Regions from separate parts of the Bacillus atrophaeus genome, predicted to be linked through region 2. Evidence: riboswitches for the same ligand, from Rfam matches in the RefSeq annotation. Region 2 holds a riboswitch; the other holds the start of a gene.
The links. Region 2 has a riboswitch for cyclic di-AMP ahead of AAHT65_RS01300 (potassium channel family protein). Riboswitches for the same ligand answer to the same signal wherever they lie in the genome.
Positions count from the first base shown of each region.

Region 1: linked by a shared signal. The riboswitch ahead of AAHT65_RS09360 (APC family permease) and the one ahead of AAHT65_RS01300 (potassium channel family protein) in region 2 are both predicted to bind cyclic di-AMP.

Region 1 is NZ_CP154443.1:1,820,116-1,829,828, reverse strand. Features, by position in the region: gene AAHT65_RS09370 (pyruvate oxidase) at 1-1,385, opposite strand, end outside; partial or broken gene AAHT65_RS09365 (NUDIX hydrolase) at 1,430-1,873, opposite strand; gene AAHT65_RS09360 (APC family permease) at 1,972-3,792, opposite strand; cyclic di-AMP (ydaO/yuaA leader) riboswitch at 3,957-4,102, opposite strand; gene AAHT65_RS09355 (cellulose biosynthesis cyclic di-GMP-binding regulatory protein BcsB) at 4,289-6,403, opposite strand; gene AAHT65_RS09350 (glycosyltransferase family 2 protein) at 6,409-7,671, opposite strand; gene AAHT65_RS09345 (DUF2334 domain-containing protein) at 7,664-9,367, opposite strand; gene AAHT65_RS09340 (diguanylate cyclase domain-containing protein) at 9,378-9,713, opposite strand, start outside.
Region 2 is NZ_CP154443.1:219,177-228,889, forward strand. Features, by position in the region: gene AAHT65_RS01265 (NfeD family protein) at 1-163, opposite strand, end outside; gene AAHT65_RS01270 (DinB family protein) at 387-866, shown strand; gene AAHT65_RS01275 (MOSC domain-containing protein) at 888-1,469, opposite strand; gene gbsB (choline dehydrogenase) at 1,564-2,772, opposite strand; gene betB (betaine-aldehyde dehydrogenase) at 2,790-4,262, opposite strand; gene cudC (choline uptake/conversion transcriptional regulator CudC) at 4,464-5,021, shown strand; gene bslA (biofilm surface layer hydrophobin BslA) at 5,233-5,772, shown strand; cyclic di-AMP (ydaO/yuaA leader) riboswitch at 5,902-6,050, shown strand; gene AAHT65_RS01300 (potassium channel family protein) at 6,131-6,799, shown strand; gene AAHT65_RS01305 (TrkH family potassium uptake protein) at 6,806-8,143, shown strand; partial or broken gene AAHT65_RS01310 (YiaA/YiaB family inner membrane protein) at 8,178-8,430, opposite strand; gene AAHT65_RS01315 (glucosaminidase domain-containing protein) at 8,541-9,386, opposite strand.

The DNA of each region.
Region 1 (9,713 bases), 1.6 Mb from region 2:
TCGTTATTTAAAATAACGACGGTGATAGGCAAATTATATTTCACGGCGGTCGGCAGATCCTGCATTACCATGGAAAAGCCGCCGTCTCCGCATATGGCGATAGCCTGACGTTCCGGTTCAGCCAAGCTTGCAGCGATGGCACCCGGCAGGCCGCAGCCCATTGTCGCGAGCCAGCTTGAAACGATGAAATCCTGATTCGTCATTTTAAAATGTCGCGCCATCCATACGGTCACTGTGCCCACGTCTACTGATAACACGGCATCATCAGCCGCCGCATCCTGCAGTCTGGCGATGACTTGCTGCGGTTTGAGCGGGTTAGTGGCTTCTGTTTCATCCTTTTCGATCTCATTCCACCAATGCTTCATATGATCTGTGCACGCATTCAGGAATCTTCTGTCCTCTTTGCGTTCGATATACTCTGTTAATTCGCGCAATCCAAGAGCCGCGTCACTGACGATTCCTGCGGTGACCGGATAACGCTTGCCGATTTTCTCCGGATTGGAGTCCAGCTGGATCGCCGGTGTGTCCTCTGGCAAATAATCACGATAAGGAAACGACGTCCCGAGCATGATTAACAGGTCGCATTCCTCCATTGCCTCGTAGGCCGGTTTCGTCCCGATCTGGCCAAGGTTGCCGAGAAAGTGCGGATGTCTGTCAGGCACAACGCCTTTTGCCGGCAGAGTGACGACGATTGGCGCGGCGGCTTTGTCCGCGAAAGTGAGCAGCTCCTGTTTTGCTGATTTCAGCCCTTGCCCTGCTAAAATAATCGGTTTTTTCGCGTTATTAATATATTGGGCGCAAGTGACAAGCTGTTCTTTTTTCGGCTCGATATTCCCTTCAATATACGCCGGTGATGTATATACCGGCTTTTGTTTAATTTTTTCCGCAAAGAGATCGTCCGATACCGTCAAGACCGCAACGCCTTTTTGGCTGTAAGCGGTGCGGATCGCCTGATTCAGAAGATCCGGCAGAGATTCTGCTGTATGTACCTGCTGGTTAAATACCGCCACATCTTCAAACATCTGCTCCAATTTAATTTCTTGAAAATAATCCCGTCCGATTTCATTGGATGATACTTGTCCCGCAATGGCAAGCACCGGAACACCGTCCGCTTTTGCATCGTACAGGCCGTTCAGCAAATGTACGGCTCCGGGTCCCGCGATGGAAAGGCAGACGCCGATTTTGCCGGTGAGTTTAGCCTCAGCCGCGGCAGAAAGCGCAGCCACCTCTTCGTGGCGGGTCTGAATGAATGTCAATTCGTTTCTTTCATGCCTTAACTCTTCAATAAATTCGTTAATGCTGTCTCCGGGAATTCCGTATACATGGTTGACTCCCCATTGTTCTAGCAATTCTGTTACTGCTTGTCCTGCTGTTTTGTGTGACATGCCGTATCCTCCTTTTACCTATTGCATACCACAGGAAGAGTTTGTTAAAACCTAGTGGATACGTTTGATCTGGTGAATTTTTTTCTAAGCAGATCGAGAGTCGCAAGGAAACTGTGATTCGGCAGTACTTTTTTCAGATTCATAGCCTTACTTGTAAAATCATTAATTTGTTCTTTTCGGTTCGGAATCATGAGAGCCGGCAATCGATGGGGATGAAACCATTTTGTGTTTGCGGTTTCTGTACCGTGTTTCAGTGCTTTGCCGCCCGTAATCCTGCTGTTGAAAATATGCTGCACAGCATGAAATTTCGGTCTTTCGTACTCACCTATTTTGTATGAAATGTCAATGATGTGCCCCGTTTCCATTCTTCAACCATCTTGTTCAGCCCTTCCGCCGGGCAAATCCCACAGCGGTACCTCTTTTCGTTTTACAAGTAAAATGCCTTGCTCTTTATTGCATACGACCACAAAAGCTCCTTGTGTTTTCATGATCATCCGCCTTTCACTATCATTTAAACAAATAAATCCAATGTAAAGTTTCACAGAAAAAAAGACCGGGGCAAGTGATCCCCGGTCTCTTTCGTCATTTATTTCTTAAAATGATAAGGCAATGTAGCGACGATGATATCTTTTTTCCAGAACAGCCGGACTCTCAGCAGGAAGGCTGATTGGTTGTGCAGAATCGTATGCCAGCGTTTTTTTGTGATAAATTGCGGAAACAGCACCATAACGGAAAATTGACGCTTTCTCGCTTTTGCTTCTACCGTTTCCAGAAACTTATCGAATGGATGCACCAGACTTCTGTATGAAGAGTGGAGCGTGACGAGGCGGACTCCGTTGTTAAGCTCTTCCCAGCGTTTTTCGACTTTTTTCTCATGTTCTTTATCGAATGAAACGTGCACGGCGATCACTTGGTCTGATAAGGATTTCGCATATTGAATTGATTTTTCCACTACGGTTGTGACACCGGCGATCGGCACGATAACAACCGTTCCTTTAATTTCCTCTGCCGGTTTATTGACGATGCGCAGCTGTTCGCCGACAGAAGTATAATGATTTTTGATCGCAAAAAACAACAGAACGACCGGCGGCATGAATATAAGCACGGGCCAAACAAGATGAAACTTCGTCACGAACAATATCGACAGCACCATAAAAGAAATCGCGGCGCCGGCTGCATTGATCATCATTTTGCCCGCCCAGCCTTTCGGTTTTTGCCTGATCCATTTGACGCACATGCCCGTTTGCGACAAAGTGAACGGAATAAATACGCCGACTGCGTATAAAGGAATTAAATGTTCGGTCTGTCCGCCAAATAAAAGAATGAGCAGGATCGACGCAACGCCGAGAAAGATAATGCCGTTTGAAAATCCTAAACGGTCTCCTCTTACCGTAAACATGCGCGGCATATACTGATCTCTCGCCAAGTTAAAGGCAAGCTGCGGGAAAGCGGAAAAACCCGTATTTGCCGCAAGAATTAAAATAAGTGACGTAACGCCTTGTATAACATAATAAAAACTGTTTCGGCCGAATGTTTCTGCGGCGATTTGAGAGATAACCGTTTCGTTCGGTTTCGGCGCCGTTCCGTATCCGAACGCGAGCAGCGTGATGCCGGTAAACAGAACAGCGAGCAAAATCCCCATCATTGCCAGTGTTTTGGCCGCGTTTTTAGCTGACGGATTTTTAAATGCCGGAATCGCGTTTGAAATGGCCTCCACCCCTGTAAGAGCCGAACAGCCGGATGAAAAAGCTTTTAGTAATAAGAACAGTGTAATTCCGGCGACCGGCGTGCCGATCGGCGTATGGTGGGCAGTGTCGATTTGGCCGGTCGCGAGCTTATACGTGCCGACCGCGATCAAGATGATGAGTGCCACTACAAACAGGTAAACTGGATAGGCCAGAATGGACGCCGACTCGGACAAGCCCCGCAAATTCAAAATCATGATAACGATGACAAGCAAAACAGCAATCGGCAAATGATAATCATGCAATCCGGGAAACGCCGAGGTAATCGCGTCTGTTCCCGCGGAAATGCTGACTGCAACCGTTAAAATGTAATCGACAAGCAGTGATCCGCCTGCGATCAGACCCGGTTTTTCTCCGAGATTTTCTTTTGAAACCATATACGCGCCTCCGCCCTGCGGATACGCGTATATAATCTGTCTGTATGAAAGAATCAGCGCCAGAAGCAAAATAAGAACACCGGCGGCAATCGGCACTGAGTACCAGAATGCGGCCGCACTGACCGCAGCCAAAATAATCAATATTTGTTCCGTTCCGTAAGCAACCGATGATAAAGCATCTGATGAGAGCATGGCCAGCGCTTTTAGCTTTGTCAATTTTTGTTCTCCGGCTGATTGTGATTTTAACGGTTTTCCAATCAAAAATCGTTTGATTGAATGTAACATGAGTGTCTTCTTCCCCTTTACCTTTTAAAATGAACAGTCCCACATTCTAAGTCCCTTTTGGCAATCATATCTCTGTCTTATTTACCATTCGATAAAAGAAAACAGCAAAAAACACAGAGGCAAACGGATGCCCCTGTGCCATAAATCGAACACAGGTTTCATTCATCTCCTCTCATGAACGCTTACGAGGTTAGCTGTCGGATTCGGGCCTATGAGAGTTAGCCCTACCTAAAAAGGATTCACCCCAAGCGGCAAAATGCCGCCGAAATGGGTCCCCCGCTCTGTTTAACAGATTAAGCGATATGTTTTATAAGAGAGATCATACTCCCGTTATGACGGGTTGTAAAGAGGGAAAATGGCTAGAATAAAGAATAAAATTTCTTGTTCCAAAACTGGAATAACTAATCCATTTTTTGTGACATTTTCATATTATACAAGCAGCAATCCATAAGAAGCCGTGAATGGCCATAAAAAAAAGAGGCTGATTCGCCTCTTTTTATGATACGTCCCGCCCTCTGTCATTTTTTCTCTTTCTTCGCCGTGCCGTATACCATATCAAGACTGCGGCTATGACGATGATGGCAGCCAATAAGCTGATATACAAAAGGTCCGGCTGTTTGTCTTGGCCTGTTTTTTCTGTTTCAGAATCATTATTTTTTGATTGCAGCTGCTGGTGGTTTGTGAATATCTGCTGGCTGCTTGTTTCATTGATAACAGTCGCTGTGTCATTGTTGCTGTCCAGAAAACTGATCATTTCTTTTGTGATTGATGCACCTTTCCCCGATAAAGGAGCAAAAACGGCCATGCTGTAACCTGAATCCCATAAAGATGCTTGTGTAAACGCGACTTGTTTTGTCGTTTCATTCAGCATATCGAAGCCCGATACATCATACGTTCCGTTTTTCTCCGTTGGAACGGCAAGGGTTGACGCTTGCCCCTTCAGAAGCGGGAATTGGTTCACGTCGCCGACAAAAATGAGATGGCGGCCTTTTACATCTTTCCCCTGTACTTCTGATGATGTTTTTATCGTGAAGGCTTGCTGGGCGTCGCTGCCAAATGAGTCTGTAAGCAGCGACAATTCTTTCAGTTTTGACACACTTACGCCGTCAGGAAGGATGATCAGCGTCGGATTGTTCCGGTCTCCGGCGTAAGGAAGCGGCCATGCTTGAAAATCGGCTGCTGCCGCTGTATCGCTTTCAGGGAATGACAGCGTGCTACTTTTATCAATAAAAAGCCATTTCTCTTCATCCGTATCTATACACGGGTTGTTTTGTTTTAATCCTGTCGCCACAAATTGTATATCTATGTAGCGGTTCTTCTGCACTAGTTTTGGATCGACTTTCAGTGAGACGTGATAATATCCGGCTTTATCTTCTTTGCCTAACTCATCAAGTCTGACAGAATGCGGCTGTCCGTTAATCATGACTTTCAATTCGGCTGTGCCGCTTCTTGTTTCCGCTTTTTGAATGGTTTCAGATTTTTTCAGCTTAAGCGACAGCTTTGCCGATTGATCTTTATCGTAAACGGCTGTTGTTGGGTAAAAGTAGTGCGGTGATGATGTATTCGCAGACCCGATGGTGATATCATCGGCGCCAAAATTCGCCAGTGTCAGCTCATTGTCCGCTGTTTGTTTATTGTTTTGCAGCTTGTCTATCATTAAGGTTTCGCCGCTCAGCTGTGATGTGTATGTTTGATCGGTGATGACACTGATTTTATCAGCCATCACATGATCTGATTTCGCCGTCACAAACAGAACAGGCTGCTGCTTGTCCTTTGCTTTCAGTATTCTTTCAGCCAGCAGAAGCTTTTTTCCTTCCGGTTTCAAGCCGGCTTGTTCAAGGAGCTGTTTTACCTTGCCGTTCCAATGTTGATCAGCTCCTATGAAAATGGTCGGTTTATCGATTTGTTTCGCTTCTGATTCATTGAGATACGTAATGTTGATCTTGCTGTCTGTAGATTTGAGATAGCCCTCTGTTTTGACGGCTGCTTCAATTTCCGCAGAACTTGGCTTGTCCGGGATGACAATCGCCGTTTCTTCATCAGTATTTCCTGATTGGGCAAAGGGATAAGGAAAATGATCAAGTGTCGCTCCCTTTGATTTACTGTTTTCGGCAAGCATCAGACGGCTGTCAGGATATATTTTGATCCAGTTGCCCGACGTATCCTGCCTGACACAAACGCCCTCTTTCAGTACACCGTAAAAATTCAATGACATGCTGTGATAGCCCTGCGCAGATTGGCTTTTGTTCAATGAAAGCTTCAATGACTTGTGCTTTGATATCCCCTCAAGCTTTAAGGTTTTTACCGGTTCATTATCAATGGCAACGGTTAAAGAAGATGGGGAAATTAATAAGTCAGAGGCCTCATACTCGATCACTAGCTGCTGGTTTTCAGAAGACGCACCCGCCGGAATTTGGTAAGTCAATTCGGAGCTGTCTCTTGATCCGTACAGTGTAATCAAATCACTTGTGAGCGCCTGCTGCTTGGCCTCGGCACGGTCTCCTTTTCCTAAAATGGAACTGTCGACCTGCAGCTCTTGGGACGCGGCAGCCGCACGGCCCTCCATTGCGATCAGCATAAAGGCTGTACATAATACGATTGCTTTTTTCAAAAAGGTCACCCGCTTTTATTTTGGTTATATCGTTCGGTTTTGTACCATTTTACTTCCTGTCTGAACAGCCGATGTTTAATCTCAACAAATAATGAATAGATAACGAGCACAATCCATGCTTGTGAGTATGTAAAATACATCAGAAACACGATGAACACGTTTTGCCTGTTCATTTCTGTTTTTTCGATGCTTAGCGTGATCATAACCTCCGTCATAAATAAGAAAAAGGCAAGTATCCACAAAATCATCGCCAACAATCCGACTGACAGGTGTAAATCATAAAATAAATTCACAACAAAAATCGTATTTGACATAATGACGCCAAAGAAAAATAAGAAATACGTAAAGAAAAAATAAAACAAATCAAAGATAATTCGTTTTCGTTTCAGCCTGAAAAATTGCGCCAAAAATTTCAGTACGACATACTGATTGCCGCGCGCCCATCTTGTCCGCTGGCGCCACCAGACCTTCCACGTTTCCGGTTCTTGCTCCCATGTGACCGCCGCAGGAAAAAAGCGAATATGATAGCCGAGGTTATAGACGCGGATAGTGAGTTCAGTATCCTCCGCCAGCGCTTTGTCATCCCAGCCGCCAAGCTTTTCGATAATGCTTCTTCTGATAGCAAAATTGGTGCCCGGTATTGTCGCGATTTTAAACCATTTCCATCTTCCGCCCTGTGCCATCCACTGAAAACAAATGGTCTCAATGTTGATAAACTTCGTCAGCAGTGTTTTCGCAGCATTGATGACGCGGAATTTCCCTACAACCGCGCCTGCCTGCTGATCATTCATTAAGCCGAGGACAAGGTAATACACCGCCATTTTTTCCGGCGTATTATCGGCGTCATATACACAGATCACATCACCGTTTGATTCAGCAAAACCGGAATTAAGCGCTGAGGATTTTCCCTTTCCGGCGTTCGGGGGTTTGGTGACGACCATTTTGATAAAATCATATTGCCTCGAAAATTCATTTACGATATCACCCGTCAGGTCCGATGAATTGTCGTTTACCACGATAATTTCCAGACGGTCCTTCGGATAATAGAGATTGACCATGGCTTTTAGCGTCTGCCTGATCACAATCTCTTCATTATGGGCGGGTATCAGGACGCTGACCTTCGGAAGCTCCTTCATGTTTTCTCTCCACTTCGGGATATTCCGCTCAAAGGTCATGTAGTGGCGAAATCCGCCCTGCATCAGAAACATGTGGTAGAGAAGCATAACCCATATTAAACTTAGCGAGATAAAGAACAGAACATTACCCAAGGTTTCTTCTCTCCTTAAAGATTCGTTTTTTCAATGTGGCTCTTAAATAAAAGGTATATATAACAAACATGACAACAAATAAAAGCACCACTGCCGAGAGAATCCACAAGGCCTTTTCCAGCGGGCTTTGCTGGTGATGTTTAACGAACTCCGTAAAGAAGTTAAGCTTGTTTTCCACATGGATGGTGCCGTCTCCGTTTGTAGTGATCTTGACTTTGTCCGTTTTAACAGTCTGTTTTGTTTTCTTTAAATCAAGCCATTCACCGTTCGGAATACGCTCCATTTGATCCACAAGCTCGGGCAGATACTTCATGCCGAGATACGGATGATAAAACCCTCCGGCAACCCCGCCTTCAAAATCAATCATCCGGGAAATGTGATCTTCTATATCACCGAGGGGGTTTCGGTCAGACGTATCGACAAATCCAATGGTCTCAGGATACAGCGTCATTCCGTGAAGCATGCTCGGCGTTGTCAGAAACGGAGCGGTGCCGGATGTTTTCCACGTCGTATCACTGAGCTGCACCTGTCCGAATATGCTTGAGAAATAGTCTGAAGCAATCTTGTAGCCTTGCTCAGACATCGTATAGTGAGGCGCTTCAAAGGACAATGGGTACAGGCCGGACGCTGTTAAATCCTCAATGGCAAGCTTCAGCTTTGTTCGTGTGTATGTGTTTTCATTGTCCCGGTACGGCCGGAGATAGCTGTGATACGCCGTTTCATTCGGGAAATTCTGCTCTTTTTCCAGTACGGCAGGCGTGTCTTCCGCGTTTTCCTCTGTAATCGGCTGATCTGCCTTGGCATCCCAAAATTCGAAGCCTTCCCCGGTTTCACTGTACCGATAGGCATGTGTGTATCCGTGAACGATCACACTGCCTCCCATACTTTGCAGTTTTTTTAAAACTTTGACCATCTTAGGCCTGTCAGACAGATAGACCTTGTCGCCTGTTTCTGGATTCAGATATACCGGAATAACGGACATGACAAATGGGATGTTTCTTTTAGACAGAAAGGAACCTGCCTGAAGCAGCAATTTTTCATCCGACATCGGGCTGATATCCTCAAGCCGCAGGTAGAGCAAGGTGCTGCCCGGGGTTTCACCGAAGGCTTCTCTAAGCTGCTTCGCCGTAATCAAATTGTCGTTTAATAAATCAGTCAGGCCGATATAATAGTCTGACGTTTTCGTTTTCCAGATAAAAGGATGTGTCTGTCCGTCAGATGATTTATAGGTCACCAACGCCTGTCCCTTCAAAGCCGATACCTCCAGCACGTTAAGCCCGTTCTCCAATGAGATATCGGTTTTCTCTTGATTGCTGTGAATCTGATATATGTTTTCCTTGCGTTTCAGACTCAGATGAGCAAATCGGCTAAACTGCTCCGCGTTATAACCGAGGCTGATCAGCGGCTCTTTCCTATCATTGATAAGAGCGACAAGCTTTTGATTAAGCTTTCTTTTTGTTTGTCCGTAATAGATCACACGGTCTTTACCTGCCATGTCCGATGCTTTGACATCTGTATCCTTGCGCACAGTGACATGGGAGGAAAAATGCCCGGCCAGCAAATCGAGTTTTTTGACATTTGCTGACTCTTTTCCGTCTACACTTGAGTAGATGATCAGAATCCCGTTTTGTTGCTTCGCCTCAGCCCGGCTTGGAAAAAAAGCAGACGATACCAGAAGCGCCGCGGCACACAGCAGTCGTATTACGTTATAGTTCATTCATCATCATCTCGTTTTCCAGTTCTTCTAAAAATTGTTCAACGGTTTTTAAGTCTTCTCGATAAGGCAAGAAGCACACATGAAAGGTTAATGATACGTATTTTCCGTTTTGCAGCCGGTAAGTGTCCAATTGTGTTTTTAATTTTTTCAAAACGGCCGGCATGTGTTCTGCCGGCGTATGCGTGAGCACAATACCGAACCGTTCCTCAGAGGGACGGAATTTTTTATCCGTTTCCCGCACACTTGATCTGATTTGCCGGCTGACGAATGTAAACAGGCGGTCTGTTTCTTTTTCTCCGTATAAGGATTTAAACTCCTTAAAGTA
Region 2 (9,713 bases):
AAGTGAAAAACGCGAGCACTAAAGCCGGATTAAGAAAAGAGATCGGAACAGCCTCCAGCAGCCCTTCAAACATATCACTGAAAAATACAAATAGCAGCGTCAGGCTTCCGGCTATGATGAGTGTATAAAGATAAAGCGTTTGAATCGGAAAACCGAGTTCCAATTACCTCATCCTTTCTTATCTTGGGTAAGTTATCGTTACTTCAATTTTCACTTTACGGGGACAGGGTCTTGAGGGATGCTGACGGATTGATTGCTTTTGGGGCTATCTTTTAATACGGCTTTAGCGGTAAAAAGTTTCATATTTGTATAGATAAGCCGCTTAGCGGAGTTTAAAAATGATTATAGAGACCGTTTATGATAAGCTTTTTGCAGGAGGAGATGTCATGAGTATCTTTTATGAAGCCAGATTGGAAACATGGAATGAAATTAAAGGTCTTACTGATGATCAGCTGAACAAAAAAACGTCTGCGGACGAATGGAGCATACGTGAAGTCCTTGATCATTTAAAGCTAATTGATGCAGCTGCACAGACCGCCTTTAAAGATCGGGTGAAGGATGCACCGTTAAAAGAAATAGAGGAAAAACCGGTTGAAATGGCAGAGGACAGAACGAACAAACGCAAGGCCCCGAGCCATTTCGAACCGGATCAAAGCTACATGTCAGGCAGCCAAATGAAACAAGAGCTTGATGTCGTGAGAGAACAGCTGACGTCTATCATCGCCTCATTAAAAGAGGACGACTTCAATAGAGTGCTGCCTCATCCCGTTTTTCAGGAGCTGACAGTCAAACAGTTCATTGATTTTATCGGCCATCATGAAAAACGGCATCTCAGCCAAATAAAAGAGATTAAAGAGAAGATATAATGAAAAAAAGGGTCTGATGATTCAGACCCTTTCTGCTTTTGGCTTTATCTTTATCGTATTGTAAGAGTGGACTTCAATAGAATCTCCTGCAAAAACGGCACCAGGGCGCTCGACGACGCAAACGATTCCCCGCCTGCCCATCGCGTGACGCACAAACGCCGAGGCAAGCTTAGGCTTGTCCGGATAATAAGATTGAATCACCTCTCCCGGCTGTATACACGGATGGTTTTCCCCCTCACACAATAACGCGGCCCCGCTTGGAAAAATCAGTCTGCTTCCTTCATGTAAAGAAGTCAGTTCAGGCAGGCCGCTGATCTCCACATTCGCACCGAGCCACTCTGGAAAAATTTCGGGCACGCCCATTTTCCCGGCGATTTCTGCACATTCTTCAGCAGAGACAATTGAAATTTGTCTGCGATTGAAAATTTCAGTCCCTCTTTTATACATCGGCTCCCGCGCACCGGCCCGTTTTGTAAGTCCGAAATGCAGATCACCGGGTATGCCGCCATAATCAAAATGCAATTCATCCATTTGTTTTGTAACGAAATTCTTTGTATCCGCAATATAAAGCCCTTCTGTTGCAGCAGCAAGACGCTTCCACATATGCCGGCACATCCTTTTTCTATTATTGATTTCCAACTATTTCAATTATCTTATCATAAAAAAACCCCGCTCTGTAAAGGAGCGGGGTGTTTCATTATACTGTTTTAGGCGTAAGGTTAAAGCAGCGTTTATAAATCCAGTTGTACGTTTTTTCATTTAAATCTCTCGGATTGCCGAATGTTTGGGGATCTTTCATCGCTTCTTTAGATAAGCGCTCGATCATATCAGGTGATACGCCTTGCTCTTCTAAAGTCGGAACCTCTAAGTCTTCTACAAGATCATACATCCAGTTTACAGATGCTTTCGCCGCTTCTTCTGTAGACATATTGCTTGTATCAATGCCGAATGCTTTTGCGATACGAGCAAATTTCTCAGGATACCCTTTCCAATTGAATTCCATTACAGGTCCCATCATTGCTGCGACACATTGGCCGTGAGCAACAGGAATAATGCCGCCAAGTGTTTGGCTCATCGCGTGTGCCGCGCCTGCTGATTCGCTTCCGTATGAAAGGCCGGCAAGCATTGCAGCCTGTGCCATTCCGTATCTTGCTTCAAGGTCCTCTCCGTCGGCAAAGGCTCTTCTGATGTAGTGCGCCCCGTATTCAATCGCCATCAGCGCCACGGCATCCGTGATCGGCTGGGCAAATTTCATTGTATAGCACTCAATTGCGTGAGCAAGCGCATCGATTCCCGTCATTGCCGTTACATGAGGAGGCATAGAAACATGAAGCTCAGGATCAATTACTGTTAAGTGAGCGGCGATCAGCGGTCCGCCTGTATTAAACTTGAATTCGCGCTCTTCATCTGTAATAACAGCCCATTGCGTTACCTCTGAACCTGTTCCAGCTGTTGTCGGAATCGTTGTAAGCGGAGGAATACGGTTTTCTAACGGTTTTTTTCCGTCTGCTGCTTCATAATCAAGCACGCTTCCTTCGTGTGTCGCTTCTACTCCGATGGCTTTTGCTGTATCCATAGAGCTTCCGCCTCCGACAGCGACCAAACCGTTGCAGTTTTCTTTTTTATAAATAGTTGATCCTTCATTAACAAGCCGAACAGGAGGGTTTGGTTCTACTTTATTGAAAAGGACGACTTCTATGCCCGCTTCCTTTAATGATTCAATAACCGGATCCGCGACTCCCGCTTTGTAAATTCCAGGGTCAGTCACAAGCAGCGCTTTTGAAACGCCTAGTGCGCCCACTTCTTCCCCTACGTGTTTCACCGCGCCGATTCCGTGCTTGATCACCGTTGGAATTTCGAATGTATGGAATTTATGCATGCTTTCTACTTTCATATTTAAAGTCATTTATAATCTCCTCCTTCTTATGAATGAAACCAATTAACTGCAGCTGGTTTTGTATTGCGGTATATGTGTTTGACTTCTGTATATTCTTCAAACCCGATTTTACCAAGTTCGCGTCCAAATCCGGATTGCTTATAACCGCCCCAAGGCGCTTGTGCAAAGTATGGGTGGAAGTCGTTGATCCAAACTGTACCCATTCTCAAACGAGCGGCTACACGTTCACATTTTTCAATATCCTTTGACCAAACCGCTCCGGCCAAACCATAAATGGTATCGTTCGCAAGTGCGATAACCTCTTCTTCTGAGCTGAAGGTTTCAACTGTTAAAACAGGGCCGAACACTTCTTCCTGAACAATTCTCATGCCAGATTTACAGTTTGAGAAAATCGTAGGTTCATAGAAAAAGCCATTTTGAAGCGCTGGGTCTTCAGGGCGTTTGCCGCCTGTTTCCAGCTTTGCACCTTCTTCGATCCCGATTTCCACATATTTTTCAACCTTAGCTCTATGTTCCGCAGAAATAAGCGGTCCGCTTTCTGTATCCTCATGGAAGCCATTTCCGAGCTTAATGCGCTTCGTCCGTTTCACAATCTCTTCTAAAAACTGATCATGAATGGCTTCATCCACAAGCAATCTTGATCCTGCGGAGCAGACTTGGCCGGCATGGAAGAAAACGGCGTTCAGCGCCTGATCAACAGCCGTTTCCAAATCAGCATCTTTAAAGACGATATTCGGATTTTTACCGCCCAGCTCAAGCGCAATTTTTTTGACGTTTCCGCTTGCGGCCTGCATGATTTTTTTGCCTGTTTCGATGCCGCCTGTAAATGAAACCAAATCAACATCTATGTTTCTGGCAAGCTCGTCACCCACCGTTGCGCCAGGGCCTAATACTAGGTTTGCGACACCTTTTGGAATTCCGGCTTCCTCCATCAGCTTGAATACTTTGATTGTCGTCAGCGGCGTGATTTCACTCGGCTTGAGGACGATCGTGTTTCCAGCAGCCAATGCCGGAGCGATTTTCCAGCTTGCTTGCAAGAGCGGATAATTCCAAGGGGTAATCTGTCCGCAGACGCCGATCGGTTCTCTGACGACTCTGCTTTCTGAATCGGGAATCGGAGATGCAATAACTTCTCCTCCGTCTTTATCCGCAAGTCCGGCGTAATATTGGAAGACATTTGCGATATCATCCATATCCGCTTTGCTTTCCTCTAATGTTTTTCCAGTATCGAGCGATTCAAGTTCTGCTAATTCGTCCAGATCTCGTCTGATTAATTCCGCAATTTTCAGAACAATCTTGCCGCGTTCCAGTCCCGGAAGGTTTGACCATTCTCCTTCATCAAAGGCTCTTCGGGCGGCTGCGATTGCTTTTACAGCATCCTCCCGTTCCCCTTCGCTGACTGTTGCAATTTCTTCTTGATTAAATGGATTGATAATGCTTCGGATCTGCTTTTTTTCTGCGCTGATCCATTCACCGTCAACATATAATGTTTGACTCATATAAGCCCTCCTTACCGAAAAGTAAGTTTGTTAAATAAAAATTTAATGTTTTTAACAATTTAAATGTATCATATGGTTTTTATGCTGTCAAAGCCTGCTTGTTTTATTTTTTGTTTTGACTTTTCTCTGTGTTTCGTTAAGATAAAGAACATAAAGAAATGACTTAACAAATTTAATCTTCTAAAGGAAAAGAGGGACAGTATGGATGAAAATCCAGAATTCGCAGCTATAGAACAAGCAAGAGATCTTGTGATAGATTCAATTGCTGAAACGATGGATCTCTACGGAATCACCCGCAGTGTCGGGATATTATATGGAACAATGTATATGCGGGATGAAATGACGCTTGATGAAATGCGCGAGGAATTGCAAATGAGCAAGCCCAGCATGAGCACCGGGGTAAAGAAGCTTCAGGATTTAAATGTCGTGAAAAAAACCTTTCACCGCGGAATCAGAAAGCATACATTTGTGGCGGAAAAGGATTTCTTTAAGTTTTTCACGAATTTTTTCCCTCCTAAATGGGAGCGGGAGGTTCAGGTTAATCTGAAAGCGATTGAGGAGGCCCAGGCTGATTTACAAACAGTGCTGGAGAAGGAAGAACTTCATGAGGAATCAAGAAATGAAGCCAGGCATTTATATGAACAGCTGGAAAGCTCTAAAGCATATTATGATTGGCTGAAGCGGCTTGCAGAATCCGTTCAGAGCGGAGAGATTTTCAAATTTATCCCTATAGAAACCGAAGGAAAAACGCCTGAGTGAAAACAGGCGTTTTTTTCTTTCATTTTGTCGTTTTGTGTTTTTTTTTGCATGATAATCATCTTGAAAATATAGGAATAACAACCCATTTACTTCCAAAACAATTGATGATAATTTTAATAGGTAAAAATTGGTCGACAATCCTCGAAGGAGGTGAAAATAAGGGTGGGCCAGGATTTACAATTACAACTACTTTTAGGGGGATTTAACTAACATGAAACATAAGCTATTCGCTTCTTTGATCACAAGTTTATTGGGCCTTGTATTACTGATGGCCGTTCCTGCTACTTCTTTTGCGGCTGAATCTAAGTCAGCTGCCAATGAACCTACTATGCATACGACAGCAACTGCATCCTTATTTGCAAAAATCACTGGCACAAGCAAACAAGAATGGTCGTTTTCTGATATTGAATTGACTTACCGTCCAAACACGATTCTTAGTTTAGGTGTGATGGAGTTTACATTACCGAGCGGATTTACTGCGACAACAAAGGATTTTGTCAACGGGCATGCGTTGCGCGAAAGACAGATTCTTAATAACGGAAAAACGGTAAGACTTCCATTGAACCTTGATTTACTAGGCGCTGCAGAATTTAAATTGAAGTTAAACAATAAAACACTTCCTGCTGCCGGTACATATACTTTCCGTGCAGAAAATAAATCTTTGAGCATCGGTTCGAAGTTTTATGCGGAAGATAGCATTGTTGTAGAAAAGCGCAGCACACCGCCTACAAAGCCTTGTAATTGCAACTAATCTTTTCAAAGGACCGGCACAAGCAGTACTTGCTTGTATCGGTCTTTTTTTTGTATTTTTCCCATCTTATAAATTTTATTGACAAACACTTGAAACAGGAGTACATTCTTGAGTGATCCATCAATACAGTCTCTTTTACCGCTTAATCACACATGAACGGGGGAACCATTTTCGATCGTTTCAAAAAGCGATCTTGGGGTGAATCTTACGTTGTAAGAAGGGGTACTCTGAATCCCTAACCCGACAGCTAACCTCGCAGGCGTATACAGAGAGGAGGTCTATTCTGCGGCCATTTTTTGTAATGGTCTTTTTTTATCTTTTTACGATAGATCATTATGTTTATAAGGAGTCATGAAAATTGGGGAGAATAAAAAATAAACAATTTGCTGTAATCGGTCTCGGCCGTTTTGGGGGAAGCATCTGTAAAGAGCTGCACAGAATGGGCCATGAAGTGCTGGCAGTAGATATAAATGAAGATAAAGTAAACGCGCACTCCTCCTTTGCAACTCATTCGGTTGTTGCAAATGCGACGGAAGAAAATGAGATGAATTCATTGGGGATCCGCAATTTCGAATATGTCATTGTCGCGATCGGAGCAAATATCCAAGCAAGCACTCTGACAACGTTATTATTAAAAGAGATGGACATACCGAATATCTGGGTGAAGGCTCAAAATTATTATCATCATAAAGTGCTTGAAAAAATAGGCGCCGATCGGATCATCCATCCCGAAAAAGACATGGGAATTAGAATCGCGCAAAGCCTTTCTGACGAAAATGTTCTCGACTACATTGATTTATCTGAGGAATACAGTATCGTCGAATTGCTCGCTACGAAAAAACTGCATTTTAAATCTATACTTGATTTGAATGTGAGGGCAAAATACGGCTGCACCATTCTGGCCATTAAGCATAATGGTGAGATTAACGTTTCTCCCGCGCCGGAAGCGGTCATCCATGAACAAGACTGTCTTGTGCTGATGGGCCATAAAAGAGATATTAAACGTTTTGAAAACGAAGGGATGTAGACGAAGGTGACGTTTCAAAAGGAAACTGTGATCAAATGGGTTCGTTTTTCCCCGCCGCAAGTGCTAGCGATAGGTTTTTTCCTTACAATTATGATAGGTTCATTGATGCTAAAGCTGCCAATCGCGTCAAATGGGCCTTTAACGTGGATTGATGCTCTTTTTACGTCTGCTTCGGCGACTACAGTTACAGGGCTGGCTGTTGTTGATACCGGGACTGAATTTACTGTATTTGGCCAGATTGTCATCATGGCTCTGATCCAGATCGGCGGCCTTGGTTTTATGACATTCGCCGTGCTCATCGTCATTATGTTAGGGAAAAAAATCGGCCTGAAAGAAAGAATGCTCGTTCAAGAAGCGTTGAATCAATCAACAATCGGCGGAGTGATACGTCTCGTAAAAGTACTGTTTATGTTTTCAATCAGCATTGAATTGACAGCCTTTTTCCTTTTGTCTTTTCGTTTTGTACCTGAATACGGATGGGGATACGGCCTTTTTACCAGTTTATTTCACGCAGTATCCGCTTTTAACAACGCCGGGTTTTCTTTATGGCCGGATAATTTAATGGGTTTTGCAAATGATCCTGCGGTCAATATTATCATTACCTTCTTATTTATTACAGGAGGAATCGGGTTTACGGTTTTGTATGATATATGGACATATCGCCGGTTTAAGGCGTTTTCGCTTCATACTAAACTGATGCTTTCAGGCACCCTTTTATTAAACGTACTTGCAATGCTTGTGATTCTGACTCTTGAATACAGCAATCCAGGCACTCTCAGCTCTATGCATTTTACTGATAAGCTATGGGCCTCGTATTTTCAAGCTGTGACCCCTCGAACTGCCGGATTTAACTCTGTTGATTTCGGCAGCATGAGAGAGTGCACTCTTGTGTTCATTTTGCTTCTGATGTTTATCGGTGCCGGCAGCGGTTCTACAGCGAGCGGAATAAAACTGACTACCTTTATCGTTATCATGATGTCTGTTATCGCGTTTTTAAAAGGAAATAAAGATACCGTTATTTTCCGCCGTACCGTTAAACACGCCGTGATCATTAAATCCTTAGCTGTCAGCGTCATCAGTTTATTTATAGTGTTTATAGGCATTTTTGCCCTCACTATCACAGAACATGCTCCATTTCTTCAGATCGTATTTGAGACCTTTTCAGCTTTTGGTACAGTCGGGTTGTCTATGGGTCTGACCCCGGAATTGTCAACAGCCGGCAAATGTATCATCATTGTTATAATGTTTATTGGAAGAATCGGCCCTTTGACATTGGTTTTTTCATTCGCCAAAACTGAAAAATCAAATATCCGCTATCCTGACGGTGAAGTATTTACAGGATAACAGCAAAAAAGCTGGCGCGTCGGCGCCAGCTTTTTCATTCTGCATGTGAGTGGTTTTGTTTTTTTCCTGCTCAGCAATGATGTCGTTATCTTCCGCGTTGTCTCTTGTCACCTTTTGAGTGAGGATTGCGCCAACCGCCACAAGAATCATCACAGAATGTAGTACCCTTTTTCGTTCAGTTCAAGGTTATCTGCATTATAGAGCTCGATACAAAATAAAAAGAACGCCCGCAAAAAAGTGAAATAGGCCAATATCGTAAAGGCAGGCGTATTTCTTCTATTGCATATTTATTCCTCCGCTGGTGTATGAATATACAAACTGCTGTGAATTATTATACCGTATATTTCCTCCATTGGAACTAAAATTTAAAATATTGATTATCGCAGCCGATCCGCGCTTACGTTTCCTCACTCAATTGAATAGCTGAATCATCAACCCAGCCGACTAATTTATCATTGATTTGGAATTGGTACCAGACTGATTGGCCTTTTTGCTTTTTAGAGACTACCTTAATATTCTCCCCGACAAAATCCTGTACGGAAGATAGTTTGATAGATTTTGCATCTTTAGAAGGCTTCGACCAAACATCTTCAAACGCATTATCTTTAACTGAGCCGTTTAAATCTACTGATTTGATAGAAGGGTTTACTTGATCGAATTCATCCAAACCGTAATTCTCGACTATGCTGCTGATTTTGTCTGCATAATCAGGGTCTGTCGCATAACCGGATTTTTGGAGGGCAACGGCCGCTTTTTTATAATCTTTGGCCTCTAGTACAGGCTGATATTTCTTTTTGTTCCATGACGTGCCTCGGACAAATAATTTGGCGTGATCATTCATTGATTCAAAGAATGTGCGGTATTTCCGGAATTTTGCACGAATCGTTTTTCTTTCCCCTTTTTCAAATTCGTCCGTTTCCATGGTGACGTGCTTTCCTTTATAATCCCCTTTAATCCCAAACAGATTATTGGCCTCAGATGCAAGTTCGCTGTTTCCCCAGTTTGATTCCAAAATGGCCTGAGCGATTGTGATGCTGGGAAGCACGTGATATTTTTCATATAAAATTTGCGCATGACCTGAAAGACTGTCAATAAATACCTGCTTCTCATCAATTTCCTCAGGTTCTTTGGCTGTTTCGATAGGTTTTGATAAAGTTGTCACAAGAACAAACAACCCAAGAGCAGTCGCTGCAACGAAAAATACAGATATAAAGAGTTTAAGTTTTGATTTTTTTCGGGACATAAGAACCTTCCTTTAATTAAAAGATGACGAGTGTAAAAGAACGATACATTTAAGAATTTTACTTGCACTTCTAATATTTTTCAATTCCTTAGGGAAAAAGTTGCGGATACGCCAAACTTGTTCATACATTGCTGCATACGCATTTCAAGCGGTCGTATGAAAAAGAACAGTTATATTAGAATCGTTTTTGTTCTGTCTCCTGTTAGAGTACTAGTAGTCTGACGGAAACCGGAGGAGAATAGTTACAATAACCTAGTTTATTATGAAAATAAAATAAACCCTTTCTCGTTATGAGAAAGGGTTCTGCCCTAACATATATAGTTACTA